2 regions of the Trichlorobacter lovleyi genome follow, and region 2 is predicted to be linked to the other one. Evidence: riboswitches for the same ligand, from Rfam matches in the RefSeq annotation. Region 2 holds a riboswitch; the other holds the start of a gene.
What was found. A riboswitch is a leader RNA that binds a small molecule or an ion and turns the genes downstream of it on or off. The one in region 2 is predicted to bind S-adenosylmethionine.
Positions count from the first base shown of each region.

Region 1: linked by a shared signal. The riboswitch ahead of FY034_RS14265 (trans-sulfuration enzyme family protein) and the one ahead of metX (homoserine O-acetyltransferase MetX) in region 2 are both predicted to bind S-adenosylmethionine.

Region 1 is NZ_CP058409.1:3,079,696-3,095,541, forward strand. It holds gene hypB (hydrogenase nickel incorporation protein HypB) at 1-328, opposite strand, end outside; gene FY034_RS14250 (ABC transporter ATP-binding protein) at 417-2,282, opposite strand; gene cysK (cysteine synthase A) at 2,564-3,514, shown strand; gene FY034_RS14260 (YezD family protein) at 3,528-3,719, shown strand; SAM riboswitch class I at 3,771-3,881, shown strand; gene FY034_RS14265 (trans-sulfuration enzyme family protein) at 3,970-5,106, shown strand; gene FY034_RS14270 (trans-sulfuration enzyme family protein) at 5,110-6,243, shown strand; gene thiF (sulfur carrier protein ThiS adenylyltransferase ThiF) at 6,357-7,160, shown strand; gene mnmA (tRNA 2-thiouridine(34) synthase MnmA) at 7,157-8,215, shown strand; gene FY034_RS14285 (ATP-binding protein) at 8,243-9,379, shown strand; gene FY034_RS14290 (hypothetical protein) at 9,407-9,919, shown strand; gene FY034_RS14295 (homocysteine S-methyltransferase family protein) at 9,946-10,995, shown strand; gene FY034_RS14300 (sigma-54-dependent transcriptional regulator) at 11,071-12,435, shown strand; gene FY034_RS14305 (TolC family protein) at 12,702-13,982, shown strand; gene FY034_RS14310 (efflux RND transporter periplasmic adaptor subunit) at 13,993-15,375, shown strand; gene FY034_RS14315 (efflux RND transporter permease subunit) at 15,594-15,846, shown strand, end outside.
Region 2 is NZ_CP058409.1:3,523,481-3,539,326, reverse strand. It holds gene smc (chromosome segregation protein SMC) at 1-922, opposite strand, end outside; gene FY034_RS16355 (hypothetical protein) at 1,285-1,437, shown strand; gene FY034_RS16350 (hypothetical protein) at 1,474-1,620, shown strand; gene FY034_RS16345 (NifU family protein) at 1,698-1,919, opposite strand; gene FY034_RS16340 (response regulator) at 2,016-2,363, opposite strand; gene ispF (2-C-methyl-D-erythritol 2,4-cyclodiphosphate synthase) at 2,398-2,871, opposite strand; gene ttcA (tRNA 2-thiocytidine(32) synthetase TtcA) at 2,862-3,644, opposite strand; gene metX (homoserine O-acetyltransferase MetX) at 3,648-4,751, opposite strand; SAM riboswitch class I at 4,820-4,927, opposite strand; gene FY034_RS16320 (hypothetical protein) at 5,093-5,947, shown strand; gene FY034_RS16315 (OsmC family protein) at 5,944-6,351, shown strand; gene FY034_RS16310 (DNA translocase FtsK) at 6,360-8,702, shown strand; gene FY034_RS16305 (carbon-nitrogen family hydrolase) at 8,705-9,493, shown strand; gene tolQ (protein TolQ) at 9,579-10,250, shown strand; gene tolR (protein TolR) at 10,260-10,673, shown strand; gene FY034_RS16290 (energy transducer TonB) at 10,678-11,415, shown strand; gene tolB (Tol-Pal system beta propeller repeat protein TolB) at 11,412-12,704, shown strand; gene pal (peptidoglycan-associated lipoprotein Pal) at 12,814-13,380, shown strand; gene FY034_RS16275 (TolC family protein) at 13,523-14,869, shown strand; gene FY034_RS16270 (efflux RND transporter periplasmic adaptor subunit) at 14,869-15,846, shown strand, end outside.

The DNA.
Region 1 (15,846 bases), 440 kb from region 2:
CCGGTGAAGAGACCAGATTCAGCACCAGTATCCCCTTTTCTCTGAACAGGGCTCGGTTGAAAGAGGCCAGCCGGTTGTTCTTGGCCAGGATATCCTCCTCAATGCTGATCCTTTTGCTGCGATGGGCCTCGTCATGGCTGTGCTGATGGGGCTGGCCGTCGTCGTGCAGATGATCATGGTGGTGATGCTGCTCGGCATGGTCATGATCATGACTGTGGGGGTGGGGATGACTATGGCTCAGGTCACCGTGGGTATGTTCATGCTCGTGGGTATGTTCGTGGTCATGATGATGGCCGGAAACAGGTCCGCAGCCGCAGGTGGTACACATGGGGAAACCTCCCGAATAGGGTTAATGTCTCAGTCTTACCGAGGCGGGTAGCGTTGGTCAAGCGCTAAAAGCAGGCGATCTTGTATACTCAATCGGCGCCGCAATCAAACTGCAGACAGTACAGGCGGGCATACTCGCCGTTCAGGCTCAGCAGCTGATCGTGGCGCCCCTCCTCCACCACCCGTCCCCGGTTGATCACCACGATCCGATCGGCATCCCGCACCGTGGAGAGCCGGTGGGCGATCACCAGGGCGGTACGTCCGGCCAGCAGCCGCTCAACCCCTTCCTGAATCAGGCGCTCACTTTCACTGTCCACGCTGGCGGTGGCCTCGTCCAGTATCAGCAGTTCAGGATCAAAGGCCACGGCCCGGGCAAAGCAGAGCAGCTGCCGCTCCCCCAGCGACAGGTCACCGCCCCGCTCGGCCAGCTCGGTCTCGTACCCCAGCGGCAGCTGTTCTATAAAGCGGTCCGCCCCCACGGTGACCGCTGCCTGGCGCACCCGTTCTGCAGCCCGGGGATCCCCCAGGCAGATATTAAAAGCGATGCTGCCCGCAAAGATGAACGGTTCCTGGGAGACCAGCGCCATGCGGCGGCGCAGCTGTTCCCGCGGAATCCGGCGGATATCAACACCATCAACCAGGATCTGTCCCTGATCCAGTTCATACATCCGGGACAACAGCCTGATCACGGTGGTCTTGCCGCCGCCGCTCTCCCCCACCAGGGCCAGCCGCTCCCCCTTCTGCAGGCTCAGGTTGACATCAATCAGGGCCGGCTCATCGGGACGATAGGAGAAGCTGACATTGCGGAACTCAACCAGAGGAAAGCCAAAGACGCTGTATTCGGCCTGAGAAGCAGGCGGCGAGGAAGGGGCGCCGCAGGCGTACAGATCAGTACGTCGAGAAGCCCCTGACGATGCCAACGAACTTATCTGGCTGAAGTCAGCGTCTTTTTCCTGCTTTTCATCCAGCAAAGCAAAGATCCGCTCCAGCGCAGCCATGGCCCCCTGCATGATGCCGTACTTGGCCGAGAGATCACGGATCGGACCAAAGAATTTTTCTATGTACTGGATAAAGGCCACCAGGGTGCCGAAGGTCAGCAGCCCCTGCAGCATCTGGCCGCTGCCGTACCAGATGATCAGGGCAATCGCCAGCGAGGAGAACATCTCAACAATGGCGTAGAGTGAGGCATCCCAACTGATCACCGGCCTGTTGGCATCACGGTGCGCTGCGTTGAGTTCGCTGAAACGGGCCTGTTCCTCCTGCTCCCTGCCAAAGGCCTGCACAACGGAGACCGCCCCAAGCACCTCGGCCAGATGCCCGTTCATCTTGCCCAGCCGCGAGCGGACCTCACGAAAGGCCTGACGCATATTGCGGCGGAACAGCCAGGCCACAAAGATCAGCGGCGGCAACACCGTAAAGGTCACCAGCGACAGCCTGGGGTCCATCCAGAGCATGGCTGCCACGATCCCGGCCAGCAGCAGGAAGTCACCGATCACCGACACGATCCCTGCGGCAAACATCTCCCCCAGCGCCTCCACATCACTGGTCAGACGCGTGACCACCCCGCCGGTGGCAGACCGGTCAAACCAGGGCACCGGCAGGCGCAGCAGGTGCTGAAACAGGGTAGCCCGCAGATCGGCCATCACCCGCTGTCCCACCATCTGCAGACCGTAGACCTCACCCCAGGTCAGCAGCGCCTCAAGCAACAGCAGCAACAGAAACAGGGCCGCCGGCCCTGCAAGCAGATCCAGCCGGCCGGGTGTAATGGCATGGTCAATGGCATATTTCAGCAGCAGCGGCTGCCCCAGACGACAGAGCGTGGTCAGCGGCAGCAGCAGCAAAATCCCCCCCACCGCCAGGCGGTAGGGCACCAGATAGCCCAGAAAACGGCGCAGCAGACGTGCGTCGTAGGCCTTGCCGGCTATGGCGTCCTCATGCAGACCGCCGTGGTGCATGGTGTCCTCCCGTCCGGATTCCGGTTCCAGCTGCAACGGCTGCAACCGCCCTGCACTGGAACCGGAATAAAACCTTTGCAGAGCATCGGGCGATTGTCAACCTGAATAGGTTGCCGCAACTGCCCGGCAGCAACCGCCGACCTATACAATACTATTTTAATGTATTTTAATAATATTATTCTTTACCAGATTGTGTATTTTTTACCTTGACGAATTAAACAGCATCACAGTAAAGTAAAAACAGATAGAAGATGAAACAGGATGCAGGAAAGGATCAGACCATGGCACGCATCTTCAGCGACAACTCACAATCAATCGGCAACACCCCCCTGGTTAAACTGAACAAGGTCACAGACGGAGCACAGGCAACGGTACTGGCAAAGATAGAGGGGCGCAACCCGGCCTACTCAGTCAAATGCCGCGTCGGCGCCAATCTGATCTGGGATGCCGAAAAACGGGGGATACTGAAGCCGGGCGTAGAGATCATAGAACCAACCAGCGGCAACACCGGCATCGCCCTGGCCTATGTGGCCGCTGCCCGGGGTTACCGGCTGACCCTGACCATGCCTGAGACCATGAGCATTGAGCGGCGCCGCGTGCTGGCTGCCCTGGGGGCCAACCTACTGCTGACGCCCGGTTCACTGGGCATGAAGGGGGCGATTGCCCAGGCAGAGGAGCTGGCCGCCAGCGACCCGAAACGCTACTTTCTGCCCCAGCAGTTCAAGAATCCGGCCAACCCCCAGATTCACGAACTGACCACCGGACCCGAAATCTGGGCCGATACCGATGGAGGTATAGACCTGCTGGTATCCGGGGTCGGCACCGGCGGCACCATCAGCGGCATCTCCCGCTATATCAAGCAGCAGCAGGGCAAGCAGATCCTCTCGGTGGCGGTGGAACCGGCTGAAAGTCCGGTCATCAGCCAGCAACTGGCAGGCAAGCCGCTGCAACCGGCCCCCCACAAAATCCAGGGGATCGGCGCCGGCTTCATACCTGACACCCTTGACCTGAGCCTGGTTGACCGGGTTGAAACGGTAACCGGCGATGAGGCGATCGATTTTGCCCGACGGCTGGCCCGGGAGGAAGGGATACTGGTCGGCATCTCCAGCGGTGCCGCCGCAGCCGCAGCTGTTCGCCTGGCCCGGCTGGACGAATTCAGGGGCAGGACGATTGTGGTCATCCTGCCGGACGGGGCGGAACGCTACCTTTCAACACCGTTGTTTGGTGAATAACACAGGTGCCGTCATGACAAACACACTGGCCCGGAGACAATCAGCGCTGCCGCCGCAGCTGGAGCAGAAACTGTACGAAGCGCTGGCGGAATTACGCACAGGCACCATCACCCTGCTTGTGCAGGATGGCAGGGTCGTGCAGCTGGACCGCCACGAGAAATTCCGCCTGACCGGCATGTACAACTGGCACGGAGACGGTATTTGAAGAGCTGAAAAGCTGTTTATCCGTTTCTTGGCAGACTGCAACAAACATAGCTTCTTATCAAGAGCGACCGAGGGACTTGGCCCGGTGACGTCGCGGCAACCCGCCTGAAAAGGTACGGTGCCAATTCCAGCAAAGCCGCACAGCGGTTTTGACAGATAAGGAAGAGAGAACCGTCACGTACATCCTCTTCCGCACCCCGGAAGGGGATTTTACTTTTGGGCCTTCCCAAACAGGCCCCGTGGAGGAGATCATGCAGATCACAACCCAGGCAGTACAGATCGGACTTGAGTGGGATACCCGTACCGGCGCCGTGTCGGTACCGATCTACCAGACCGCCACCTTCCGGCATCCGGGGCTGGGTCAGAGCACCGGCTTTGACTACACCCGATCCGGCAACCCTACCCGCCAGGCGCTTGAAGAGGGGATCGCCCGGCTGGATGGCGGGGTACGCGGCTTTGCCTACGCCACCGGCATGGCCGCCATCACCGGCCTGTTGATGCTGTTCAAGGCCGGCGATCATATCGTGGTGACCGAAGACCTCTACGGCGGCACCTGCCGTCTGTTCAATCAGGTCTTCAACCAGTTCGGCCTTTCCTTCAGCTATGTGGACACCACCGACCTTGCTGCGGTGGAGGCGGCCATCAGGCCGGAGACCAGGGCACTCTTCATCGAAACCCTGACCAACCCGCTGTTAAAATTCGCCGACCTGCCGGCCCTGGCGGAGCTGTCCCGCCGCAGGGGGCTGCTGCTGATCGCCGACAACACCTTCCTGACCCCCTACCTGCTGCGTCCACTGGATCTGGGGGCGGATATCACCGTCTACAGTGCCACCAAGTATCTGGCCGGCCATAACGACACCCTGGGAGGACTGGTAGTAACCAGCAACCCGGAGCTGGCCGAGCGGATCTACTTCTACCAGAACTCCGTCGGCGCGGTACTGGCCCCCCAGGACTCCTGGCTGATCATCAGGGGGATGAAGACACTGGGGATCCGCCTGGACCGGCACCAGGAAAACGCCCTGAAGATCGCCACCTGGCTGCAGCAGCAGCCCCGGATCAGTAAGGTACACTATCCCGGCCTGCCGCAGCACCCGGATCATGCCCTGATGAAGCGTCAGGCACGGGGTTTCGGCGCCATGATCGCCTTCGAGGTTGACAAGCATGCCCTTGTCGAGCAAGTCTTGCTGAAAACCAGACTGATCTCCTTTGCCGAAAGCCTGGGAGGGGTGGAGAGCCTGATCACCTTCCCGGAGGTGCAGACCCACGCCGATATTCCGGCGGAGCTGCGGGCACGACTGGGGATCAACAACGTACTGCTGCGGCTTTCGGTCGGCATTGAGGACGCCGATGACCTGATTGAGGACCTGCGCCAGGCCCTGGAGGGATAAACGATGAAGATAGCAACCCAACTGATTCACGCAGGCCCCACCGTTGACCAGCAGACCGGCGCGCTGGGGGTGCCGGTCTACCAGATCTCCACCTACCGCCAGACCTCTTTTGAGCATTTTGGCAAGTACGACTATGCCAGGGGTGACAACCCGACCCGCGAGGCGGTGGAAGAGGTGGTGGCCCGGCTGGAGGGGGGTACGCGCTGCCTGGCCTTTGCCTCCGGCATGGCGGCCATCTCCACCACCCTGATGATCTTCTCCCCGGGCGACCACTTGGTGGTCTGCGACGATGTCTACGGCGGTGCCTACCGGGTGCTGACCTCCATCTTCAGCCGGATGGGGATCAGCGCCAGCTTTGTGGATGCCACCGACCTTGCCGCCATCGAGGCGGCCATCCGCCCCGAGACCAGGGCACTCTATCTGGAGACCCCCTCCAACCCGCTGCTGAAGGTCACCGACCTGCGCGGGGCAGCCGCCATTGCCAAGCGGCACGGCATCATCACCCTGGTGGACAACACCTTCATGACCCCCTACCTGCAGCGGCCGCTGGAGCTGGGTTGTGATATCGTGCTGCACAGCGGCACCAAGTTCCTAAACGGCCACAGCGATGTGATCTGTGGTTTTGCCGTGACCCGTGACGACGAGCTGGGCCAGCGGATCCGTTACATCCAGAACGCCTTCGGCACCGGCCTGGGACCGCAGGACTCCTTCCTGACCCTGCGGGGGATCAAGACCCTCAAGGTGCGGATGGACCAGAGCCAGCAGAACACCGGGATCATCGTGGAGCGGCTGAAAAAGCACCCTAGGGTAACGGCGGTCCACTACCCCGGCCTGGCGGAACATCCCGGTCATGCCGTCCACGGGGCCCAGGCAGAGGGGCCCGGCGCGGTCTTCTCCTTTGAGGTGGATTCTCTGGAAACCACCCAACGGCTGCTGGAAAACGCCCGTCTGGCCGCCTTTGCCGTCAGCCTGGGAGGGGTGGAGAGCATTATCTCCTACCCGGCCAAGATGTCCCACGCCTCGGTGCCCAGGGAGGAGCGCCTGCGCAAGGGGATCAGCGACACCCTGATCCGGCTTTCGGTGGGATTGGAAGACCCGGATGACCTGTACGCCGACCTTGAACAGGCGATGCAGTAGTTCCAGTTCCATTTCACGGCCCTCTCTGCGTTGGCTCGTTGTCGTCTTGAGATCATCCGTGAACTGGAACCTGCATTTTTGAACACTCTAAAGCTGAAAGTATCCGAACAGTTATGAACATCCGCATTAATGAACAACCTGTCAGCATGACAGCCCCCTGCAGCCTGGCCGGGGCAGCGCAGCAGTTTAAACCCGACGCCGACCTGCTGATCCTGAACGGTTTTCCCGCTGAAGCGGAAACGCTGCTGCAGGAGGGGGACCAGCTGTTCCTGATCAAACGGGGGGAACAGCCGTCAGCCGATGAGCTGGAGGCGTTGATGGCGGCCCGCCATACCCCCGGCATCCATGCCCGCCTGAAACAGGCCTGTGTCGGTATTGCCGGTGCGGGCGGTCTCGGTTCGGCCGTGGCAACGGCCCTGGCGCGGATCGGGGTCGGCCGCCTGATCATTGCCGACTTTGACCTGGTCGAGCCGTCCAACCTGAACCGCCAGCAGTATTTCATCGACCAGATCGGCCTCTACAAGGTGGCGGCGCTGACGCAGAACCTGCAGCGGATCAACCCCTATATCAGCGTCGAGCCGCACCAGGCCCTGCTGGGGCCGGACAATATCCCGCAGCTGTTTGCCCCCTGCTCCGTGGTGGTGGAGGCCTTTGACCGGGCCGACATGAAGGCGATGCTGGTGGATACGGTGCTTTCCTGCCTGCCGGGCTGTTGCGTGGTGGCAGCATCAGGGGTGGCAGGCTATGATGACAACAACAGCATCACCACCCGCAGGATCTCATCAAGGCTGTATCTGGTGGGTGACGGTGTGTCGGAGGCCCAACCGGGCAACGGCCTGATGGCCCCCCGGGTGGTCATTGCCGCCGGTCATCAGGCAAATCAGGTGGTACGGATCATCCTGGGAGAGCGATCATGAGCAGAATAGCCGTGGCCATGAGCGGCGGGGTCGATTCCTCGGTGGTCGCCGCACTGCTGCAGCAGCAGGGGCATGAGGTAATCGGCATCACCATGCAGTTGTTCGAGCCGTGCAGCAGCGGCCCCGGCACCCCGGCCCACGATGGCGCCCAGGTGGCGGCACAGCTGGGGATTCCCCATCACCTGCTGCGGCTGGAGCCGCAGTTTCGCGACCTGATCATCGACAACTTTATCGACCAGTACCGCCAGGGGCAGACCCCCAACCCCTGTATCCTCTGCAACCGCCTGATCAAGTTCGGCCTGTTGCTGGAACAGGCCCGTGAGCTGGGGGCCGAACTGCTGGCAACCGGCCACTACGTCCGCAGGACCGTTGGCCCGGACGGCATCTGCCATCTGCGGACAGCAGCCAACCAGGCCAAGGACCAGTCCTACTTCCTGTACTCCCTGTCACAGCAGCAGCTGCGCCAGGTACGCTTTCCGCTGGGGGAGATCGCCAGCAAGGATGAGGTCCGCAGTCTGGCCACCGCTTTTGGCCTGGCGGTGGCAAACAAGGGGGACAGCCAGGAGGTCTGCTTTATCCCCAACGATGACTATGCCGTTTTTCTGGAGCAACAGGGGATCAAGGCCAATCCGGGGGATATTGTGCATATCAACGGTCAGGTGCTGGGCCGCCATTCCGGCACCCATCGCTACACCATCGGCCAACGCAAAGGGCTGGGAATCGGCTGGAGCGAACCACTCTATGTGCTGGAGATCGACAGTTCCCGCAACCTGATTGTGGTGGGCGAACAGCAGCATCTGCTCAAAGCAGGTCTGATCGGCGCTGATATCAGCTGGATCATCCCGCCGCCTGCCAACAGCTTCAACACAACCTGCAAGATCCGTTACCGCCACCAGCCGGTGCCCTGCCGGGTGGAGCTGCTGGCGGATGACCAGTGCCGGGTGCTGTTTGATCAAGCACAGCGCTCCGTCACACCGGGACAGTTTGTGGTCTTCTACCAGGATGATCAGGTCCTGGGCGGGGGCAGGATTCAGGCTGCCTGCACGGCAGCCTGAACGGCCGCGCAGACGCAGAGGCACACCATGACCAGAACGGCAGATACCGTACACCAGCACAGCTCCCCTCCCCGGCAACAGACATATGCACGCCTGTTGCTGCTGGTGTTTGTGATTGCCAGCATCAGCCTGACCCACTACCTGGCCCCGCTGCAGCTGCACTACCTGCATGACATCTTCCAGCGGCTCTACTACCTGCCGATCATCCTGTCCGCCTTCTGGTTCGGCCTGTGGGGCGGTGTTGGTTGCGCCCTGCTGGTCAGCCTGCTCTATGCCCCCCATATCGTGTTTCAGTGGGGTGGATCATTGACCCTGGAACTGGAAAAATATCTTGAAATCCTGATGTACAACGTGGTGGGGGGGCTGACCGGACTTCTAACCCAGCGGGACAGGCGGCAGCGCAAAGAGCTGCAACTGACCGCCGAAGGGCTTGAGCAATCCTACCGCGCCCTGCAGGAACAGACCGAACGGATCGGGGCGGTGGAAGAACAGCTGCGCCGCTCCGAGCGGCTCTCCACCCTGGGCGAGATGGCAGCCGTACTGGCCCACGAGGTGCGCAACCCCCTGGCCTCGCTGCGGGGTACGGCCGAGATCCTGCGGGATGATTTTCGTCCCGGCACCCCCAAACATGAATTTGTCGAGATCCAGATCAAGGAGACCGAACGCCTGAACCGGGTGGTGGAAGAGTTCCTGCGGATGGCCCGCCAGCAACCCGGTGAACTACAGCGCTGTGTGGTTGCAGAAGAGCTGGAGACCATCGTCACCCTGACCTCCAACGAGGCCAGACGCCGCAAGGTAACGCTGCAGCTGGAGGCTGCCAACAGGGATCTGGTGGTCAACGCCGATGGCGAAAAGCTGCGCCAGGCCTTCCTGAACATCATCCTGAATGCCCTGCAGGCCACCCCGGAAGGGGGCCGCGTCACCATTGCGGTCCAGCCCCAGCAGCAGAGCTGCGAGATCCGTATCAGCGACAGCGGCCCCGGCATCAACGACGAGATCAGGCAGCGGATCTTTGAGCCGTTCTTCACCACCAAGCCGGACGGCACCGGCCTGGGGCTGGCCGTCACCAAAAAGATCATCGAGGCCCATGGCGGCAGTTTAAGCGTAGAGAGCGCGGCCGGTTCAGGCACCACCATGGTGGTGCAGCTGCCGCTGTCGCACTGATTATTTCGCAACGCAAAAGGGACAAGCATGCGCATCAAGGTAACGGTTCCGGTTGATCTTACAACGTACCCGAAACTGACATTTAACGGGCTTTTCTACTTCATTGCCGACTCCTTGCGGGTCGAGCAGGTCAAAACCACGGTGTACGACGAACATCAGATCAACTTTTCAAACGGCCTTTTCCGCCTGTTTTGGGATTGGGCCCCCCTCTCCACGATCTATGGCGGGGAAATCCGTTTCCAGGCCGACACCGAACGCATTCTCGTCATCGGCCGCCTCAGCTTCCTTGATACGGTGCTCATGGCCTCTGTGCTGGTCGGCCTGCTGGCGTATTGCAACTACCGCATCTTCCTGCTTGGCCGGGATGACCTCGTTTTTTACCTGGTTGCCTGGCTCGGTATGATCGGCGGCATCATGATTGACTCAATAGCGCGCTGGCGGCGTTTTATCCGGCACTGCATCAGAGAGGCAGCCGACCGGGTCTACCTGACCAGAGCAGACCTGCTGGCAGCCAGGCCGGATGGGCAACCGGCATCATAGGGCTTGAAGTTGACCGGATCTGCGGTATGAGAGAGAGACAGCAGCCGCTGGATACAGCGCCACCGGGCAAGATCAGCAGAGACACGATCAATCCGGAAGTCAGGCAGGAGACGCCTTTACGTATGAACGATCAGAACTCTTTTCCGGAATTTTACGCCAATCTCCCCTGCATCCTTGGTGAGGGGGCGGTTATTGAACGGCTGCGGCGCGACGGCCAGGAACTTGATCCCTATCTTGTGAATTCGGCCTTTATCTATGAAGAGTCAAAACGCGCGGCACTGGAGACCATCTGCCGACAGTATCTGGATATTGGCTGTGGGTTTGACCTGCCGCTCCTGCTGTCCACTCCGACCTGGCGGGCAAGTCAGGAACGCATCGCTGCTGCCGGTTATGCCGGAGTAGATCTCAACGGCGATAATGTCAGGTTCCTGCGTGCCCTGCAGAAAACCTATGGACGGTACGGGGAGAAGGTTATCATCTGCGGGTTGATGAGCTGCCGCGGGGATGCCTATGCTCCCGGAGAGGCCTTGACCGCCGGCGAGGCAGAGCAGTTCCATGCCTGGCAGGCCGGAAAGCTGGCTGCAGCAGGGGTCGACTTCCTGCTCGCCTCCACACTGCCGGCCCTGGGTGAAGCCACCGGTCTCGCTTCTGCCCTTGCAGGCACCGGCAAGCCGTACGTCATCAGTTTTGTGGTGCGCCCTGAGGGGACCCTGTTGGATGGAACGCCACTCAAGGAGGCGTTGGCATCCATCGACGCCAGTGTGACTCCGCGCCCCTGGGCCTATATGATCAACTGCACCCATGCCTCCTTTGCCAGGTCGGCACTGACCCATGCAACCAACTCATCCGCCCTGGTCCGGCAACGCATCATCGGATTGCTGGCCAATACCGCAGCATATAGCCCCGAAGAACTTGACAACAGCAGCTGCCTGGTGGAGGAAGAGCCTGAACTTTTCGGCAGCTCTGTCGCAGCGTTACACCATGAATTGGGCCTGAAAATCCTGGGCGGCTGCTGCGGCACCGACGACCGGCATATCAGGTCGCTGGCCGCACAGTTGGCAAAAGGCGGCAGATAGCCGGATCTGACCAGTCAGCACGGGGCGGACAAGCAGTTGCGCTGTCCCCCGTTACGCAACACCGACAGGAACCCCATGCAACCAACCATCCTGATCATAGACGATGATGCCTCGCTGCGGCGGGTACTGGAGTACCAGCTGCAGGAAGCCGGTTACGAGGTGGCCACGGCTGCCTCGGGCGAGGAGGGGCTGACGCGCTTTGGTGAGCTTGCCCCGCAACTGGTGATCTGCGACATGCAGATGCCGGGCATGGACGGCATGCAGGTACTGAAAACCGTTAAGGAACGTTCACCGGAGACGCCGGTCATCATCATTACCGCCTTTGGCAGCGTGGATGTGGCGGTGCAGGCCATGAAACAGGGGGCCTACGACTACATCACCAAGCCGTTCAACCGCGACGAGCTGCACCTGACCGTGGCCCGGGCGCTGCACCTGACCACGCTGGCCCGTGAAAACCGCCGGTTGAAGGATGCCCTGGCAGGGGATGATGATTACCGCAGCATGGTGGGGGCCTCAGCGGCCATGGAGAAGGTCTACCAGGTGGTCCGCAAGGTGGCTGACAGCGATGCCAGCGTGCTGCTGAGCGGAGAATCCGGCACCGGCAAGGAACTGGTGGCGCGGGCCCTGCATGCCCGCAGCTCACGCCGCAGCGGCCCGTTTGTGGCAGTCAACTGCGCGGCCATTCCCCATGACCTGCTGGAAAGCGAACTGTTCGGCCACCTGAAAGGGGCCTTTACCGGCGCCATCAAGGACAAGCAAGGCAAATTCCAGCAGGCCGATGGTGGCACGATCTTCCTGGATGAGGTGGGGGAGCTGCCGCTGGAGCTGCAGCCCAAACTGTTGCGGGTGTTGCAGGAACGGGTGGTGACCCCGGTGGGCGGCAACCGCGAGCAGCGTCTGGATATCCGGGTAGTCGCTGCCACCAATCGCGATATTGAACAGGCCATCAGCGAGGGGCGCTTCCGTGAGGATCTCTACTACCGCCTGTCCGTTATCCCGCTGCACCTGCCGCCGCTGCGGCAGCGGCGTGAGGATATCCCGCTTTTGCTGCGGCATTTCTGCAGCAAGCACGGCGCTGACGAGGTGCACTTTGATGATGCAGCCCTGGTGATCCTGCAGCAGTATGCCTGGCCCGGCAATGTGCGTGAGCTTGAAAATCTGGTGGAACGCTTGCTAATCATGCGCAGCGGTGTCGAGATCACCAGTGCCGACCTGCCGGACAAGCTGAAGCAGCCGGCCAACGGTGTTGCTGCACATCCCGGCGTGATCAATCTGCCGGATGAGGGCTACCCCCTGGAGCAGCTGGAGCGGGAGGTGGTGGTGGAGGCCCTGGAGCGCAACCGCTGGAACCAGACCGCGGCTGCCAGGTTTCTGCAGATCCCCCGCCATACCTTGTTGTACCGCATGGAGAAGTACCAGATTACCCCGCCCAAACCTTAACCCTCCCCAGCCCTCCCTTCTCAGGGAGGGAGCAAACTGATCCGGCTTTCAAGCATCCCCCCTGACAAGGGGGGACTGAGGGGGGTTAGCGCCCCCTTCTGCTCTCTGTAGAATAACCTGCACCCCTCTGTAGACTATTCTGCAGTCCTGTTGCACAAACCATCCCACAAACAAATATATTCCAGCAATATCAGCATCTTAATGTCTTGGCATGATATCTGATTATAACCTCGTATCAACGCACTACACCATGATGCGAGGTTGCCATGAAAAGCGTGTTCACGATCCTGATAAGCCTTCTGCTGAGCAGCAGCATTGCCATCGCTGCAGAACAGGCATTGATCGAACCACTGCCCGGCCTGGTCGAAACCGCCCTGGCCAACAACCCTGAACTGAAATCATCACAGGCCCGCTGGCAGATGTACGTTGCCAAGGCCCGCCAGAGCTCTTCCTTTGAAGATCCGATGCTGATGTTCAAGCTGCAGAACCTGCTGGTGCGGGAGCCGTTCTCCCTTGGCGGCAAAGACCCCAATACCGCCAAGGTGGTCGGCATCAGCCAGCAGCTGCCGTTCTGGGGCAAGCGCAGCCTGCGGGAAGAGGTTGCCAGCCATGAGGCCGAGGCCTACCGCTTCAGCATTGAGGAGCGCAAGCTTGAGCTGAGGCGGATGGTCAAGGAGACCTACTACAAGCTGTATGCCGTGGACAACAGCCTGGCAATTGTGGCGAAGAACCTGCGGATCATGCAGGACTTCACCACCGTGGCCGAATCTCGCTACGCCGTGGGACAGGGGGCCCAGACCGACATCCTCAAGGCCGGCCTGGAACGTTCAAAGCTGCTGGATATGCAGATCAGCCTCCAGCAGCAGCGCAAGGGTCTGGAGGCCGGCCTGAACTACCTCTTGAGCCGCCCCACGGACACCCCGGTGGGACAGGTGACCGATTTTGAGCTGCCCCGTCTTACCCTTTCAGCTGCACAGCTCAAGGAGCTGGCGGAGCAGCAGCGCCCGCAGCTCAGGGTGCTGAACAGCCAGATCAACAAGAGCAGGGCGTCACACCAACTGGCCCGCAAGGAGCTCTGGCCCGACTTCAACCTCTCCGTTGAATATATGTTCCGCCAACCGGCCATGACAGATCCGGGCTATGACATGTTTACCGTGGGTCTGACCTTCAACCTGCCGATCCAGCGTGAACGCCGGGCCGCCATGATCGCCGAGTCAAACTCGGAAGCAACCATGTCCACAGAAGAGATACACAGCCTGAAAAACAACATCGACTACACCATCAACGACAGCCTCTCGCAACTGGAGCGCCGTCAAAGGCTGGTGGAACTGTACCAGGGCGGCATCATCCCCCAGGCCGAGCAGACCCTGGAGTCGTCCCTGATCAACTACCGGGTCGGCAAGGTGGATTTTCTGTCCGTGCTGGATAGCCGGGTCAGTCTGTTTAATTACGAACGTGAACTGTACGAGTCCAAGGCCGAGTACATGATGCAGCTGGCCCGGCTGGAAGCTGCCGTGGGCAGTGACCTGACAACAACGCAGAAGTGAGGGATGCACGATGAAACTGAACAAGAAGATTTATATTCCGATGACCATCCTGGCCCTGGCGGTTGTACTCGTCAGTTGGCTCGCCAAGTCGGGGAGGCTCGACAAGCTGCCTGGTTTTCACAAAGCCGACGGCCATAACCATCAGGAACAGGCCGGCAACCCGCTCTATACCTGCCCGATGCACCCCTTTATCATCCAGGACAAGCCGGGTAGCTGCCCGATCTGCGGCATGGAGCTGATCAAGAAGCTGAGTGATGCCCAGAACGTCGCGCAGACCCCGGAACAGCGGCAACAGGCCGAAAAACTGGGCCATATCGCCCTGTCCACCACCCAGCGGGTGATGGCCAATGTGGCGACCCAGGCCGCTGCCGTCCGGACCATCAGCAAAGAGATCTCCGCTGTTGGCGTTGTGCAGTACGACCAGTCCCGCCAGGCCAAGGTAACCGCCTGGATTGCCGGACGGATCGACCGGCTGCATGTGGATACGGTGGGGGCCTATGTTGCCAAGAACAGACCGGTGGCAGAGGTCTATTCGCCTGAACTGCTGGCTTCGCAGCAGGAATACCTGCTGGCGGTCAAGAGCCGGGAGCAGCTCAAGAACTCGCCGATCCCCTCGATAGCCCAGAACGGCGAGGGGCTGGTGGCCTCGGCCCGTCAGCGCCTGATGCTGTACGGGGTGAAAGAGAGCCAGATCGCCGAGCTGGAGCGGGCAGGCAAACCGAACATCCGCCTGCCGATCTACACCCCGCTCTCCGGGGTGGTGACCGAGAAGCTGGTGCAGCAGGGACAGTACGTGAATGTGGGCGATGCCCTGTTCAATATCGCCGATCTTTCCCGGGTCTGGATCGAGGTCGAGGTCTACGAGAGCGAGTTCCAGAACATCAAGATCGGCCAGACCGTGGAGATCGCCTCCCAGTCCTTTCCTGGCAAGCGCTTCAGCGGCCACGTTGCCTTTATCTACCCCTTCCTTGATCCCAAGACCCGCACAATCAGGGCGCGGGTAGAGATGCCCAACCCAGGGCTTAAGCTGAAGCCGGACATGTTTGTGAACGCCGTCATCAAGGTGGGCTTGAGCCCGGCCATTGTGGTGCCGGTCAGTGCGGTGATGGATTCCGGCAAGCGCCAGGTGGTCTGGATAGAGACACAAGCGGGCGTATTTGAGCCGCGTGAGGTCAAGGTGGGGCAGCGCAGCGACGACCAGATCCAGATCCTGTCCGGCATCAAGGCGGGCGACAAGGTGGCGGTCTCCGGTGCCTACCTGATCGATTCGGAATCGCAACTGCGGGGCGGCGTGCCGCAGGACCACAGCCAGCACAGCGCTGGCGGTCAGGCCGCACCGGCAGCGGCCAAGAAGAGTGACGGGCTGGATATGGATGACATGAAGATGAAATGAAACAGGTCTGCCGCTGGCCGGCATCTGGCTGCCAGAGTGAACGAATTTCCCTGAGGCGTTGTGACGCCCGGCGAAGTGCCGTAAAGGCGGCCGGACTGTTTGAACCCGCAGGGTGAGTTTACGGCCGCCGCGGAACAAGCCTTGGCGTCACAGCCGAGGGGAATCTGAGTGAACGATGAGCGGCCAGGGGCCGGCTCTCCACAAAGGATTGAACGACCATGATTGAGAAAATTATTGAATACAGTGCCCGCAACCGGATCGTCGTGTTGATGCTGTTCGGCCTGATCACCGCCTGGGGGATCTGGGCGGTCTACAAGACCCCGGTGGATGCCATCCCGGACCTTTCGGACAACCAGGTGATCGTCTTCACCGATTATCCCGGCCGTTCACCCCAGGTGGTGGAGGACCAGGTCACCTATCCGCTGGCCACCAACCTGCAGGGGCTGCCCCAGGTACGGGCGGTACGGGCCT
Region 2 (15,846 bases):
TCAGACTGCTCTCGCAGGCAGCGGCTTCGCTGCGAAACCTGAACTGCTCTTCCTGCTGGATGTTTAATGCCTTTTCGGCCTCCAGCATGGCCAGACGCTGCAGTTCCACCTGGTTGTCTGCCGTGTCGGCTGCCGTTACTATCTCCTGCATCCGGTTTTTCAGTTCCGCTAACTGCTGTTTGGACTGGTGCTGGTCCTGCTGCAGTGTCGAGGCTTGATGCAGGGTGAACTGCAGGTCGATCTCCCGCAGTTCTTCACGGTATTCGCGGAACTTTTCCGCCTTTTTGGCCTGGCGCTGCAGGCTGTTGAGCTGCCGCTTGATCTCGCCGAGTACATCTGCCAGCCGCAGCAGGTTCTGGCGGGTGGCTTCAATCTTTTTCAGGGCGAGCTGTTTTCTGGTCTTGTATTTGGTAACGCCGGCGGCCTCTTCGATCAGCAACCGCCGCTCTTCAGGACGTGAGTGCAGAATCTGGCCGATCTTGCCTTGCTCGATGATTGAATAGGCCTTGGTCCCCACCCCGGTATCCATGAACAGCTCCGAGATATCCAGCAGGCGACAGGGGGTCTTGTTGATCAGGTATTCACTCTCGCCATCGCGATAGAGGCGGCGGGTCAGCTGTATCTCGCTGAATTCCAGATATTTGGCCGGGGCACGCCCGTCTTCGGTGGAAAAAACAAGCGAAACCTCTGCCATCCCCAACGGTTTCCTGCTATCGCTGCCTGCAAAGATGATGTCTTCCATCGCCTTGCCGCGCAGGTTCTTGGCAGACTGCTCCCCCATACACCAGCGCATCGCATCCACAATGTTGGATTTGCCGCAGCCGTTGGGGCCTACCACGCCGGTCACCCCCTGCTGGAAATCCAGAACCACCTTGTCGGCAAACGATTTAAACCCGGCTATTTCGAGTCGCTTGATTTTCATGCTGAAGCTGATTTTCCCTCTATTGCTGCAGGTTGCCAGGGTGCTGCAACGCAACATCGTTGCATGCAACAGCCGATAACCTACTGTTATTGCTGATTAGGTTCAGGTTACTGGCTGGCTGTGTGTTGCAGTGCTGTCTGCAACATGGCCCTGAAACCGGCAGGCCTGGTATCGGCCTCTGCAGGCTGATATCTTGTGTAACATGCTTAAACTACTATATTTTTTTAAAATAATGTGTATTTTTTTACGGATTGGCACGCAAGCTGTAATAGAGAAAACATGAACGGCACATCACAGGGTGCCAAAACAAGATCCCAGTTATACGACACGCACCATAAAAACACAAACAAAGGAGAATCGTCATGAAAGCAAAAAACAATTTTTCAGTCCTGTTGGCAGAAACCACCGCAAAAGGCAGCCTGGCAATCTTCGCCGGTGCAGCAGTATTCCTTGGTGGCTTTATCACTTGGTCAGCAGCCGGTACCGTCAGTGGCCTGATGAGCCTTTTTAACTAACCAACCCAACTAACCAGATCATAGGAGGAATGTACCATGAAAGTTAAAGTCAGTTATTCCGATTTAGATGACAGGAAATACATTGGAAGGGTGCTTGGTGTGTTTGGCCTCTTCGCTGCAGGCGCTGCCCTGAACGTTGCCTGGCCGGCACTGAGCCATATAGGTGGTAAGTTGATCGGCTAATCCGATTACAATTCAGTAGAAACAGAAAAACCCGGCTTTGACCGGGTTTTTCTGTTTCGAGAGCGAATCAGCAAAGTTTAGCGGACTTGCTGAACTTCAACGATCTCAGGAATCTGCTCCTTGATCGCCTTTTCAATTCCCATCTTGAGGGTCATGGTGGACATGGGGCAGGAACCGCAGGCACCCTGCAGTTTCACCTTTACAATGCCATCAACCACGTCGATAAGCTCTACATCGCCGCCGTCGCGCTGCAGCATGGGGCGGACCTGATCAAGTACTGCCTGGACTTTTTCAATCATCGTTGTATCTCCTTCTATTAATTATCTGCTCTGCATCCGTTGAATGGGACGACATTAGTCTTGTATAGCGTTTTTAAGAAAAAAGTGCACCTGTTTTTATGCAAGCAGGTCAAGCAGCTCCTGCCGTTTAATCGGTTTGGTCAGGCAACCATCAGCCAGCTCCTGCAAGTGCTGTTCGTAATCAGCGGGGCTTGAGGTGACCACAATAATTCGCGAGGTATGACCTGAGAAGTTCCTGACCAGCGAGGCAAAGGAGTAGCCATTCAGTTGGGGCAGGTTAAGATCAAGCAGCACAATAGTCGGTTCATGTCGTTGGTACAGCTCTAGGGCGGTCACACCATCCGCAGCGATCAAGGTATGATAACCGGCCTCGCTTGCGATCATTTGCAGCATTGCCAAAGTCATTTCATCGTCTTCAACAATCAGAATAGTCTTCTGCGCCATGGGCGATTCCTCCACTACAAAGTAGTCTCGATGGTCATTTCTGGATCAGTAACACCACCGCATGGGCCGAGATCCCCTCGCCGGTGCCGGTAAAGCCCAGTCCTTCTTCGGTGGTGGCCTTGACATTGATCCGGTCAACATTCACCCCGCAGGCACGGGCAACGTTCTCACGCATGGCCTGAATGTGCGGGGCCATTTTGGGCCTCTGAGCAATGATGGTGGCATCCAGGTTGCCAACAGCATATCCCTGTGCCCTGATCAGGCCGACCACATGCTCCAGCAGTTTCATGGAATCCGCCCCCTTGAAGGCCGGATCAGTGTCGGGGAAGTGCTTGCCGATATCGCCCATGGCCAGGGCACCCAGCAGGGCATCGGCTATGGCATGCAGCAGTACGTCGGCATCGGAATGCCCCAGCAGCCCTTTTTCCCAGGGGATATCCACCCCGCCCATAATCAGTTTTCTGCCTTCCACCAGTCGGTGGACATCGTAGCCGTGTCCTATGCGCATTGTGTATCATCCTTGTGGAGATGGTTGTCCAGCAGATGCCGGGGCTGTACGTTCCCCAGCGCTGCCAGCAGGCTGTTTTTGATCTGCGGGATGTCCTGTTCAAGCCGGCGCAGCAGCTGCTTCATCCGTTGCCGTTGCTGGTCGACATCCGCCACCGGGCAGTTGCAGCTGACCGCCGTGATGCCGGCCTGCCGGACGGTGGTGAGAATATCCTCTTCAGCCAGGTAGACCAGGGGGCGGATGACGGTGATATCGCCGGTATCGCAGACGGTCTTGGCAGCCATGGCCTTGAGGGTGCCGATGAAAAACTGGTTCAGCAGCAGGGTCTCGATAAAGTCATCGCGGTGGTGTCCCAAGGCCAGCAGGTTGCAGCCCAGGCGGCGGGCTGCCCCGTAGAGGGCACCCCGTTTCAGCCGGGCACAAAATGAGCAGTAGGATGAACCGGGCCGCAGCTTGGTGGTGATCAGCTCGGCGTGGTCGGTCTGTTCGATAACCAGCTTAAGGCCAAGCGCAGCAACAAAATCATGGATGGCAGCGGTGTTGAATCCGGGAAAGCCGGCATCCACCGTAACCGGCAGCAGTTCGTAGTGGATGGGAGCCCGCTGTTGCAACTCCTTCAGTAGCATCAGCAGTGTCAAGGAGTCCTTGCCGCCGGAGATGCCGACGCAGATCCGGTCGCCGTCCTTGATCAGGTCGAAGTCGCCGATCGCTCTGCCCGTTCCGTTGCGCAAAGAGCGCCAGAGCTTGGGATCAACACCCGCCGGGCAGGACATCGGCTAGGCAGCGACCCGTTCCAGCAGGGAACGGACCATCGGGGTGAAGGTTTCATGTTCCAGCAGGAAGGCGTCATGGCCGTAGGCGGATTGAATCAGGTGGTACTCCACCTCTTTGCCCAGTCCCTGCAGACAGGTCACCATCTCTTCGGTCTGGTAGGGGGGGTAGAGCCAGTCTGAGCTGAAGGCGAAAAACTGGATCGGCGCCGTAACCCGGCTGAAGGCATCAGCCATGGATTCGTAGCCCCAGGTGACATCATAGAGGTCCAGTGCCTTGGCCAGATAGAGGAAACAGTTGGCGTCAAAACGGTCCACAAAGTTGTAGCCGTTGTAGTTCAGGTAGCGTTCCACCTCAAACTGTCCAAAGAAATCAAACAGGCCGTCCTTGGCTGAGAAACGGCGCTCAAACTTCTGCCACATCGATTCGTCTGACAAGAAGGTGATATGGCCGATGCCACGGGCCAGCGCCAGACCGTCCTTGGGGTTGTGTTTGTACTCCCCCTTCTTCCAGGTGGGATCATTATAAATGGCCCAGCGGGCCACGGCATTAAGAGAGATCGCCTGTGGTGAGGGGCGTGGTGTGGTGGCCAGGGCGACGACCGAGGCGACCCGTTCCGGGTACTGAGTGGCCCATTCCAGGGCCTGCATCCCTCCCATGCTGCCCCCCATCACGCAGAGCAGGCGCCTGATCCCCAGGTGACCCAGCAGCAGTTCCTGGGCGCGGACCATGTCGCGGACGGTGATGACCGGAAAGGAGAGGTTGTAACGCTTGCCGGTCCTGGGGTTGATCGAGGCGGGGCCGGTTGAGCCGTAGCAGGAACCGATCACATTGGAACAGAGCACGCAGTAGCGGTCGGTATCCAGCAGTTTGCCGGGGCCGACAATGGCATCCCACCAACCCGGCTTGGGGTCGTCTTCGCGACGCTTGCCGGCCAGATGGGCATCGCCGGTCCAGGCATGTTCCACCATGATCACGTTGGAGCAATCAGCATTCATGGTGCCGTAAAGCTCGTAGACCAGGGTGATTGGCGCAAGGATCCGGCCGCTTTCAAGCCGTATGCCCGCCTCAAAGGTTATGGTCTGCTCGTGCACAACACCGATGGACATGATCACCCCGATAGAAAAAAGCCCCTGCTGATAAATGGGAGCAGGGGCCTTGATAACGTCAAGATCCTCGCTCATCTTCGCCTTGCGGCAGGATTTAGCACCTGGCGCCCTGTTTGTAGCAGGGCCGGTTGCTGTGGTTTCATCGGGCCTTGTCCCTCCACCACTCTTGATAAGCAGGTTGTGAGGGCTAAAATACGTGAATGGCTGGTGAGAGTCAATGTAAATTGAGTGAGTTACCGCCTGACGGGATAGCTCTGGAAAATGCCGTTGCCATCTGGTATAACTACCAAGATTTCTGGACCAGACAAACTGCCATGACACAATGGAGCCGGGAGGATTCTATGCAACGGTTGGTGCTGCTGTTGGGTTTGTTGTTACTACCCCTTTTGGGAGGCTGTGCCCATAACTACTATAATCTGCCGCAGGATGCGGTGGCGGAAAAGGTGAAGGTGCTGGGGATGGTGCCGATCATTGTTGACACCGATTCCGATATCCGTCACCCGCAGCGGGAAGAGTTGATTACGCTGCTGGTTAATGTCAACCGCTCCTTTGAGCGGGATCTGCTGCGCCTGCTGAAAAATACCAACAGTTTTTATACCGTTACCCTGCTGGATGCCGACCCCAAGGCGGTCTTTTCCAATATTCTGTTCCGGCGTGAACGTCGTGATGATGCGGCAATCCAGTACAACAAGTACTTCTGGAAGGAAGATGCCCTGGCTGACTTCATGCGCAAAAACAGCCTGGATGCCGTGATGTTTGTGGTGGTCAGCGGTATCACCCGGCCGGACAAGATCACCTCCTCCAATCTGCTGGATTCACTGACCACGGATTATAACTTTCTGGTCATGACGGCCCAGATTGTGGATGCAAAAGGCACCATCCTCTGGGAGTACCCCAACTTCAGGCAGCGCAACCTTTCCTACAGCCCGCTGATGAACCTGCAATACCCTGACTTTGATGAAGCCAAGGCCAATATGAGCCCCCGGGTACAGGTCAAGTTCAAGACGCTGGAAGGAATTCGGCGTAGTCTTGAAAAGCGGCGTCAGGATCTGTTGCGCCGTGAAACCAATGAAGTTGAGCTCTACATGGGGCAGTTTGAGGAGATGACCTCCATGCTGGAGATTGACAAGGACCGCAAACCTGTTCCTGCGGCAGAGCCAACACCAAAACAGGAACAGCGGGAGGGGAAAAAGTGAAGATAGATATCAGCTTTGAAGGTGGTCAGAAGGTGGCCGCCAGCTTTCCCGATGGGTTGCAGATGCTGACAGACCAGCCCGGTGCCGATGGGGCACCCGGCGAGGCGCCAACCCCGTTTGCGTATTTTCTGGGCTCTATCGGTACCTGCGCCGGTATTTATGTATTGGAGTTCTGCAAGGCACGCCAGATTCCGACCGACCGGGTGTCGCTGACCCAGCATATCGAGTTTGAACTTGATCAACAGGGCAAGCGCAGGGTCAGCAAGGTGGGCTTGACCATCAATCTCCCCCCTGAATTTCCGGAGCGCTACCAGAAGGCGATTGTCAAGGCGGCTGAACTTTGCTCAGTTAAAAAGGCAATCATGCATCCACCCGAATTTGTTGTTGAGTATCAGGTGGTATAAAGGACGCCGTGGACGAAGCGCGCAAAGAAAAACTTACCAAAGAGCTGCAGGGGATCGCTATCGGCGCTGTCGGGCTGTTCATCCTGCTGGCCTTCATAACCTTCAGCTCTGCCGACCAGTCGCTGAACAGCTGGTCAACCGAGGGGGGGATCCGTAACCTGGGCGGCCGCCTGGGGGCCCAGGTGGCTGACCTGTTCTTCATGCTGTTTGGACTGGCATCCTACCTGCTGCCGGGGGCGTTGCTGTTTATCGCCTACAACTTGCTGCGCTTCAAGGAGCCACGGCTACGCTTTTACAAGGTGGCGGCCTTTTGTGGTCTGCTCTTCTCTCTGGCCTCGTTGTTTGCCTTCAGTTTTGAGTCAACAAGTTTCCTGGGACAGCAGGTCCCCACCGGTGGTCTGATCGGACGGGGGGCCGTGCTGATGTTGCGCGGCAGCATGAATGCATTCGGCGCCCTGTTGGTGCTGTTGCCGCTGCTGGCCGCCTCCATCATGATTCTGTCCGGCTTCTCCTTTGTGCTGTTTGCCTCCTGGTGGATTGAAAATCTGCGTACCAGGTGGGCTGCCCGTAAAGAACGGAACGCCCATGCCCGGGACGGGCGTGAGCGGGAAAAGGCCTTGGCGGAAGGAAAACCTGCCCCTGCGAGCGGTCCCGTGATCAAGACTGCCGCTGCTGCGCCTGCGGCTGCCCGCCCTAATTTCTTCAAAAAAGAAAAGAAGAAGGAAGCGGCCAAGGATAAGCCGGTCCAGGAGTCGTTTGATTTTATCAAGCAGGAAGGTGATTTTATCACGCCGCCGCTCTCGCTGCTCGATCCGCCGCCCGCCACAGAACGCCGGGTTGACCGCGAAGCGCTGGAGATGAACGCCCGTCTGCTGGAAAAGAAGCTGCTGGACTTCGGGATTGATGGCGAGGTGAAGGAGATCTGTCCCGGGCCGGTGATTACCATGTACGAGTTCGCCCCGGCCCCCGGGATCAAGATCAGCCGGATCGCCGGATTGTCCGATGACCTGACCATGGCGCTGCAGGCGCTCTCGATCCGCATTGTTGCGCCGATCCCCGGCAAGGGAGTGGTGGGGATCGAGGTGCCGAACCGTGACCGCGAAACGGTCTATCTGCGTGAGATCTTTACCTGTGATGATTTTCTGCAAAGCCGGATGAAGTTGCCGCTGGTGCTGGGCAAGGATATTGCCGGTCTGCCCTCGCTGACCGATCTGGCCAAGGCTCCGCACCTGCTGGTGGCCGGTTCCACCGGTTCCGGCAAGTCGGTATCGGTCAACACGATGATCCTGTCGCTGCTCTATACGGCCACCCCGCGGGATGTCCGCTTTATCATGGTTGATCCGAAGATGCTGGAATTTTCCATGTACGAGGGGATTCCGCACCTGCTGCTGCCGGTGGTGACCGAACCGAAAAAGGCCTCGCTGGCCTTGAAGTGGGCGGTGAACGAGATGGAGCGCCGCTACCGCCTGCTGGCTGACAAGGGGGTTCGTAATATTGAATCCTACAATCGCAAGCTGGCAACCGAGGAAGAAGAGCTGGTCGAGCATGATCTGGATGATGAAGAGATCATTGAAGAGCTTGAAGAGGTGATTGAGGGGGAAGACCCGGCAGTGCTGGATGAACCGCTGCCGTTTGTCATTGATGACGAGGTGGATGAGCTGGAACACAGCCACCTGCCCTATATCGTGGTGATTGTGGATGAGCTGGCCGACCTGATGATGGTGGCCGGACGTGAGGTTGAAGAGCATATCGCCCGTCTGGCCCAGAAGGCCCGGGCAGCCGGTATCCACCTGATTCTGGCCACCCAGCGGCCATCGGTGGATGTGATCACCGGCCTGATCAAGGCCAACCTGCCGTCGCGCATCTCGTTCCAGGTCTCTTCCAAGGTTGACTCCCGTACCATCCTGGATTGCAACGGTGCCGAGGCGCTGCTGGGGATGGGGGACATGCTCTATCTGCCCCCCGGCACCGGCCGTCTGCAGCGGGTGCATGGCGCCTTTGTTTCCGATGCCGAGGTGCAGCGGGTGGTTGATTTCCTCAAGAAACAGGGCAAGCCGGTCTATGAGAAGTCAATCCTTGAGATGAAGGATAGTGATGACAAGGGCGGCGGTGATGATGATGAAGAACAGGATGAGCGCTGGGAGGATGCCCTGCGGCTGGTGGCAGAGACCAGGCAGGCCAGTATCTCCATGGTGCAGCGCCGTCTGCGGATCGGCTATAACCGGGCCGCCCGGATCGTCGAGATGATGGAGCGGGAAGGGATGATCGCCCCCAGTGACGGCACCAGCAAACCCCGCGAGATCTACATGGACATCATCAACGCCTATCTGAATTCACAGCTAACGAGGTAGCAATGACAGAGCCACAGACGATTACTGCTGCTGCACTCCAGTTTACGGTCAACCAGGGGGACGTCGACGCCAACCTGACCTATGTCCGTGCGGCCCTGAAGCGGGTTGCGGAACAGGGTGCCAATCTGGTGGTGCTGCCGGAGATGTGGTCCACCGGGTTTGCCTACAAGAACCTGACCGAGCTGGCGCAGCGCACCGATGCGGTGGTTGCTGAGCTCTGTGAGCTTTCAGCCCGTTACAAGCTGGTGATTGTCGGCAGCCAGCCGGAACCGGCCGACGATGGCCGTGTCTTCAACACGATCCATCTGATTGATAACGGCCAGGTGGTGGCCCGCTACCGCAAGTTGCACCTTTTCTCGCTGTTGGGTGAGGACAGGGCCTTCAAGGGGGGCGACAGCTGGTGTCTGGCAGAGACCTCCATCGGCAAGGTGGGGGTGATCATCTGCTATGACCTGCGTTTTCCTGAACTTTCCCGTAGACTTGCCCTGGAGGGTGCGCGGGTGATCTGCGTGCCGGCCCAGTGGCCCAAGCCCCGTCAGGAGCACTGGCGGACACTGCTGCGGGCCAGGGCGATCGAAAACCAGCTGTATGTTGTGTCATGCAACGCCTGCGGCCAGATCGGCAAACTGGATTTCTTCGGTATGAGTATGGTGATCGATCCCAAGGGTGAGGTGCTGGCCGATGCAGGGGAGGCTGCGTGTGAGGTGTTTGCACCGCTTGACTGGCAGGCCATGGAGGCATGGCGAGCCCAGATTCCCTGTTTTGGCGACCGTCGCCCTGAACTCTACTGAGTTGTGATTGTTGCTTGACGGCCTGTCCCCGAAGGACTAGGTTTACGAATATTCTTTCTGGAGGTTAGATCCCGTGGGATTGGAAATGTTTTTTACCAGCACCGGCCTGGTTGTGAAGGCGGTTTTGTTACTGCTGATCATGTTTTCAGTGGTCTCCTGGGCCATCATCATGTTCAAATTTTTTCAGATCCACAAGGCCTTCAGCGAATCGGGCCGTTTTATGGACTTCTTCTGGAAGACCAAACGGTTTGACGCCATTTCATCGCAGGTGGACCGTTTCTCCAGTTCGCCGCTTACGGCCCTGTTTAACGAAGGCTACAGTGAACTGAGACAGTTGATGGAGGCTGAGGGGGTCAAGCCTGATCAGGGTGGTGTCAGTACCGATCTGGGCGGGGTGGCCAACGTCTCCCGGGCCTTGCGGCGGGCAACCAACCTGGAAGTTAACCGCCTGGAGAAGTACACCACCTTCCTGGCAACCACCGGTTCCACCTCTCCGTTTATCGGCCTGTTCGGTACGGTCTGGGGTATCATGGTGGCCTTTGAAGGGATCGGCAAAACCGGTTCCGCCTCGCTGGCCGTTGTTGCCCCGGGCATTGCCGAGGCGCTGATTGCCACGGCGGTCGGCTTGGTTGCCGCTATCCCGGCAGTCATGGCCTACAACCATTTTCAGCACAAGATCCGGGTGCTGGTGAAGGAGATGGACAGCTTCTCAACCGAGTTTCTCAACATCGTTCAGCGCAACATCGCCGGGAAGTAGGAGGACACCATGGCCATGGGCGGAAATGATGATGAACGGGGCATGATGGCGCAGATCAACGTCACCCCGCTGGTTGACGTTATGCTGGTGCTGTTGGTGATCTTCATGGTGACCGCCCCGATGATGCAACAGGGGGTGCAGGTCAATCTGCCCAAGGCAGATACCAAAGGCATGAACGCCCAGGAGGATACCGTCATTGTTGCTGTAGACAGAAACGGGCGTACCTTTGTCAATAAGGATGAAGTGCCCTCCGGCGATTTGCGCAGGAAACTGGCAGAGATGTTTGCAACCCGCACCAAAAAGGAGGTCTTTCTGAAGGCGGACGCCGGAGTGCCTTATGGTGAAGTGGTGCGCGCAATGGCCGAAATCAAAGGGGCCGGGATTGAACGGTTGGGTATGGTAACGGAGCCGGCCCAGAAGTAGGGACATGTACCAGCTTGAAGCTCGCAAAGATCCCGGATTGGGTGTTGCCACAGCACTGTCCGTCGCGTTACACGCGGCGGCGTTTGCTTTTTTGGTCTGGTGGCAACAGTTCATACCAGCGTCAGGGCCGGTGCAGACCACCTATTATGTTGATGTCGTCAATCTGCCGGTGGCTGACCCGCGTGCCGGCAGCCCGACCCAGAGTGGTAATGAAGAGAAAATGGCTCCTCCCCCTCCGACGCCCCCTGTCATGACCAGCCCGGCAGTGCCAACAAAAGTAACACCCGGCAAAAAGCCCTCGCCTGTTCCGGTCGCAGAATCTGCTGCCTTTCAGGAGCGTATGGCCAAGCTGGAGGGGAAGGTTGATGCCCAACGGCAGGCTGCCGCCTTTGAGACCTTACGTAAAAAGGTTGCTGCGCGTGGCAAGGTTGGCATGCCCCGGGGAACAGGCTCAGAGGCAGGTAGCGACTATACCGCCTACCTGCATTCCCGGCTGAAGGATGCCTTTCGGGAAACCATCAGTTTTCAAAGTAAAAAACCTTTTGTCATGGTGCGACTGACTATCGACGGTGATGGCCGGATTATCAGAACCCGTTTTGAAAAAAGCAGTGGCGATAAGGTCTTTGAGCTTTCGGTCACCCGGGCCATTGCCCTGGCTGAACAGACCATTGTCCCGCCGCCGGGTCGCACCGTGTTTGAAGGGGCATTTGTCTTCAAGCCCCAGGGGGTCAGCCAACAATGAAACAACTCGTACATCTGGTCCTTGCCTGTCTGCTGCTTTTGAGCATGCAGCAGGATACGGCAGCAGCCAATTATATCGAGGTAACCGCTGCAGGTAATCGCCTGCTGAAACTTGCCGTGGTCCCACCACAGCCGATGGGTACGGTGATTCGGCCTGAACTGGCCAATGAGACTGCAGAGGTGCACTCCTTTGACCTGACCATGTCTGGCCTGGTTGCCGCTGAACGGCGTGATGCCGCCTTGCTGGAGCATGGACTGGCCTTGACCCCGATGGATTTTATCCCCTGGCTTTCGGCGGGCTATGATCTGCTGATTCGTGGTGAATATGAGCTGCGCGGTCAGGAACTAACCCTTGAGTTCAGGCTGTATGATGTTGTGGCCAAGAAGCTGTTGACCTCGAAGCGCTTTCTGGGGCGTGAAAAGGATCTGCGGCGTTATGCACACAGCTTCAGTGATGAAGTACTGCGGGTTCTGACCGGTGAAAAGGGGGCCTTTACCTCGAAAATCATCTATGTCTCCACCCAGAGCGGCAACAAAGAGCTGGCTATGATGGACTGGGACGGCTTTAACGGTCAGCAGTTGACCGGTAACCGTTCAATCAACCTTTCTCCGGATATCTCGCCGGACGGTCGGGAAGTGATCTTTACCTCCTATAAGCGGGGTAATCCCGATCTGTACAAACGTGCCCTGTCAAGTAACCTGGAAGTGCCGGTCTCCAGCCGGTCAGGTCTTAATATTACCGGTGCCTGGTCGCCGGATGGCAGCAAAATCGCTTTGGCGCTGTCGAAAGATGGCAACACCGAGATCTACACGGTAGCCAAGGATGGCTCATCCCCCAACCGCTTGACGGTCAGCCATGCCGCCAACGTCTCACCGGCCTGGACACCTGACGGCAGTAAAATCGCCTTTGTGTCGGACCGGTTGGGCAAGCCACAGATATTTGTCATGGATGCCAATGGCGGCAATGTCAGACGTCTGATCACCAACGGGTCCTACAATGTCAATCCCTCCTGGTCTCCCAAGGGGGATAAGCTGGCCTTTGCCCGGATGGCGGGAGGATTTCAGATCTTTGTGGCCAATGCCGATGGCAGCAACGAAACGCAGTTGACCTTTGAAGGCAACAATGAGCGGCCCCGTTGGTCACCGGATGGGCGGCTGATTGCCTTCAGTTCCCGCCGTGGCGGCCAGGAGGCGATCTACGTCATGCGTGCCGACGGCTCCGGACAGACAAAGGTCAGCCGTAGTAAGGGGCTGAGCCAGCATCCGATCTGGTCTCCGCGCGGGCAATAAAAAATAATCAGGTGGTTGCAAAAAGATTCAAGGGATGTATAATCCACGCATACATTGTTTTATCAGGCTCACAAGGCCGTTGAATACCGTAAGTCACAAGGAGGCAGCAATGCGTAACGGATTTAAAGGGATGGTCGTGGCCCTTGGTGTTGTGGCAATGATGGCAGCAGGTTGCGCCAAGGAAGAGGTAGTCAAGAAGGACGAGCCGGTTGTGCAGGAGCAGACCGTCAAGCAGCAGGAGCCGGTCAAGCCGGTTGAGGTAGCAAAGCCGGAGGCCCCGAAGCAGGAAGCGCCGAAGCAGGAAGAAGCAACCGCAACCGCTGCCAAGGCATCAGAGGCTGTTGCCCTGGAGACCGTTTACTTTGACTTTGACAAGTCGGACCTGCGTCAGGACGCCCGTGACACCCTCTCCAAAAACGCTGAGGCGTTGTTGAAGAAGGTTGCGGATGCCAAGATCAAGATCGAAGGTCACTGTGACGAGCGTGGTTCTGACGAGTACAACCTTGCCCTGGGTGACCGTCGTGCCAAATCAGTTGCCAAGTATCTGATTACCCTGGGTGTTAAGGCTGACCGTATCAGCACCATCAGCTACGGCAAAGAGAAGCCTGCTGTTCAGGGAAGTGACGAGGCTGCCTGGTCCAAAAACCGTCGCGCTGAGTTTGTAATCGTCAAGTAACCTTTCAGCTCTATCGTAACAACTTCATGCACCGGTGTCCGGATCTGTTCCGGTACCGGTGCATTTTTTTAGGCTGTGGTACTTGACATTTTGCTTTTTAATATATATTGATTTTTATATATTAAGCTGTGGGGTGAAATCAATGCAGGTAAAGCAGATCATCGTATCGGGGCTGATTTTACTGCTGGTCGGGACTGGGGCTCAGGCTGCTGAGGTGCAGCGTGTAACGCTGCGTGAAGCGATAACAAGGGGTTTGGAGCGGAATAATGAGGCCCGGGCCGCCCGCTTTCAGGCAGAGTCTGTCAGGTCCGGAGCAACGGCCGCCTCATTGCACTATCTGCCGAGTGTGACCGTAGAAGAAGCCTGGTCTCGCTCAGATCTGCCGGTCAGTACCTTTATGATGAAGCTGAATCAGGGCCGTTTCACCAACCAGGACTTTGATGCTGCCAAGTTGAATAACCCGGCGCCGGTGAGCGACTTCCGGACCGTCGTGTCGATGGAACAGCCGATTCTGGTGCCTGCCGCCTGGGCTGCACACAAGGTGGCCCAGCGGGGGGCGGAACGCCAGGAGGCGATGTCAGAGCAGGCGCGTCAGCAGGTTGCCTTCCAGATATTCCAGCTTTATCTGGAGGTCCAGAAGGCTCATGCCCAGTTGCAGGCATCGCTAAAGGCCCTGGATGAGGCGCGGGAAAGCAGGCGTCAGGCAGCGGTCAGGACTGCAGCTGGCCTTGGGCTTAAATCTGATGAACTGCGGGCGGCAACCCAGCTGGCGGCCATGGAACAGCACAATATCAGTGCCGCAAATAACCTTACGCTGGCCAGGATGCAGCTGGCCCTGGCAACCGGTGGCCAGCCCGGTGATGAACTGGATGCCGCAGAGCCGGTGCAGCTGAAGCGTCCAATGGGTGAACTGAGCGGACTGATTGGCACGGCACAGCAGGAAAGGCGTGATCTGCAGGCCTCTGAGCGGGGAAAGGAACAGGCAGATGCTGCCTTGCTGCAGGCACGTTCCGGGTTTCTGCCAACGGTGGGGGCGGTTGGAGCATGGCAGATGAATGACAAGAACAGCGCGTTCGGTAGAGACCATGATGCCTGGATGATCGGGGTCTCCCTGCGCTGGAATATCTTCGACGGTTTTCGTACCTGGCATGGCAACGGACAGGCCCAGGCCTCCCGTGCTGCAGCTGTTGAACAACTGGAGCAGGCCAGAAAAGGGGTCAGCTATCAGGTGCATGAGGCATGGCTGCGCAGGCTAGAGGCTGAAAAACGTCGTGAAGTGGCCAGCTCTGCTGTGGCCGCGGCTGATGAGGCAACCCGGCTGCTGGCAAAGCGCTTTGACAATGCGCTGGCAACCATGGTTGAGCTGCTGGATGCCCAAAGTGCCTTGAATCAGGCCAGAGCCAACCTGGTGGAAAGCGATGCCAATCTGATGCTTGCCACCGGCCGGCTGTACCACTCCGCAGGTATCTTTCTGAAGGAGGTTCAGTAATGAATCGTTCATATAGCGCTGTTCTCTCATTGCTTACTGCCGTTGGCCTGGTCCTGGGCGGCTGTTCCGACACCAAGCACGGGGTGCAGGCACCTCCACCGGCTGTCAGCGGGCTGACCGTAACCGCAGTGAAGGTATCAGATCTGCCGGAGACACTGGATGTGGTGGGTACCGTCCGCGCCCGTACCAGCGCGCTGGTATCAGCCCGTATTTCCGGCACGGTCAGCGTACTGCATGTGCGGGAAGGGGACCGGGTGCGCAAAGGCCAGGTGCTGGGACAGCTTGACTCCAAGGAGAATCTGGCCCAGGCCACCGGCGCGGTTGCCGCAATTGACGAGGCAAAACGTGGTCTGGAAGAGGCCCAGGCGAGGCAGAAACTGGCCGACAACACCTTTGGACGCTTTAAAAAGCTGTATGACGAACAGGCGCTGACCCGGCAGGAGTTCGATACCCGTCAGACCGAACGGGAATTGGCCCATCAGGCCGTTGCCCGCGCAGAGGCCAGGTTGCGCCAGACCCAAGAGGCATCGCGGGCAGCAGGTGCCATGGCTGACTATACCAAGATTGTGGCGCCGATCTCAGGCGTCATTGTGGCAAAACAGGCTGATCTGGGGACGACGGTCTTTCCTGGGCAGCCGCTGATGACCATTGATGATGAAGGCAGCTACCAGCTTGAACTTTCCATCCCTGAATCACAGGTGCGTGCGGTGCATGCAGGTACATCTGTGCAGGTGCTGATTGACGCAACCGGAAGCAGTTTTTCAACGCGGGTCACCGAGGTGGTACCCACCAGTGACCCGGCCAGCAGGACCTACATTGCCAAGGTTGCTGTACCGCAAAAAGGGGTGCGCAGCGGGATGTTCGGACGGGGCAGTATCGCGCTGGGCAGTTCGGTCAAAGGGGTTCGGATCCCACGTATAGCGGTTTTCGAGCGTGGTGCACTGACGGCGGTCTGGTCAGTCGGGGCTGATGAGGTG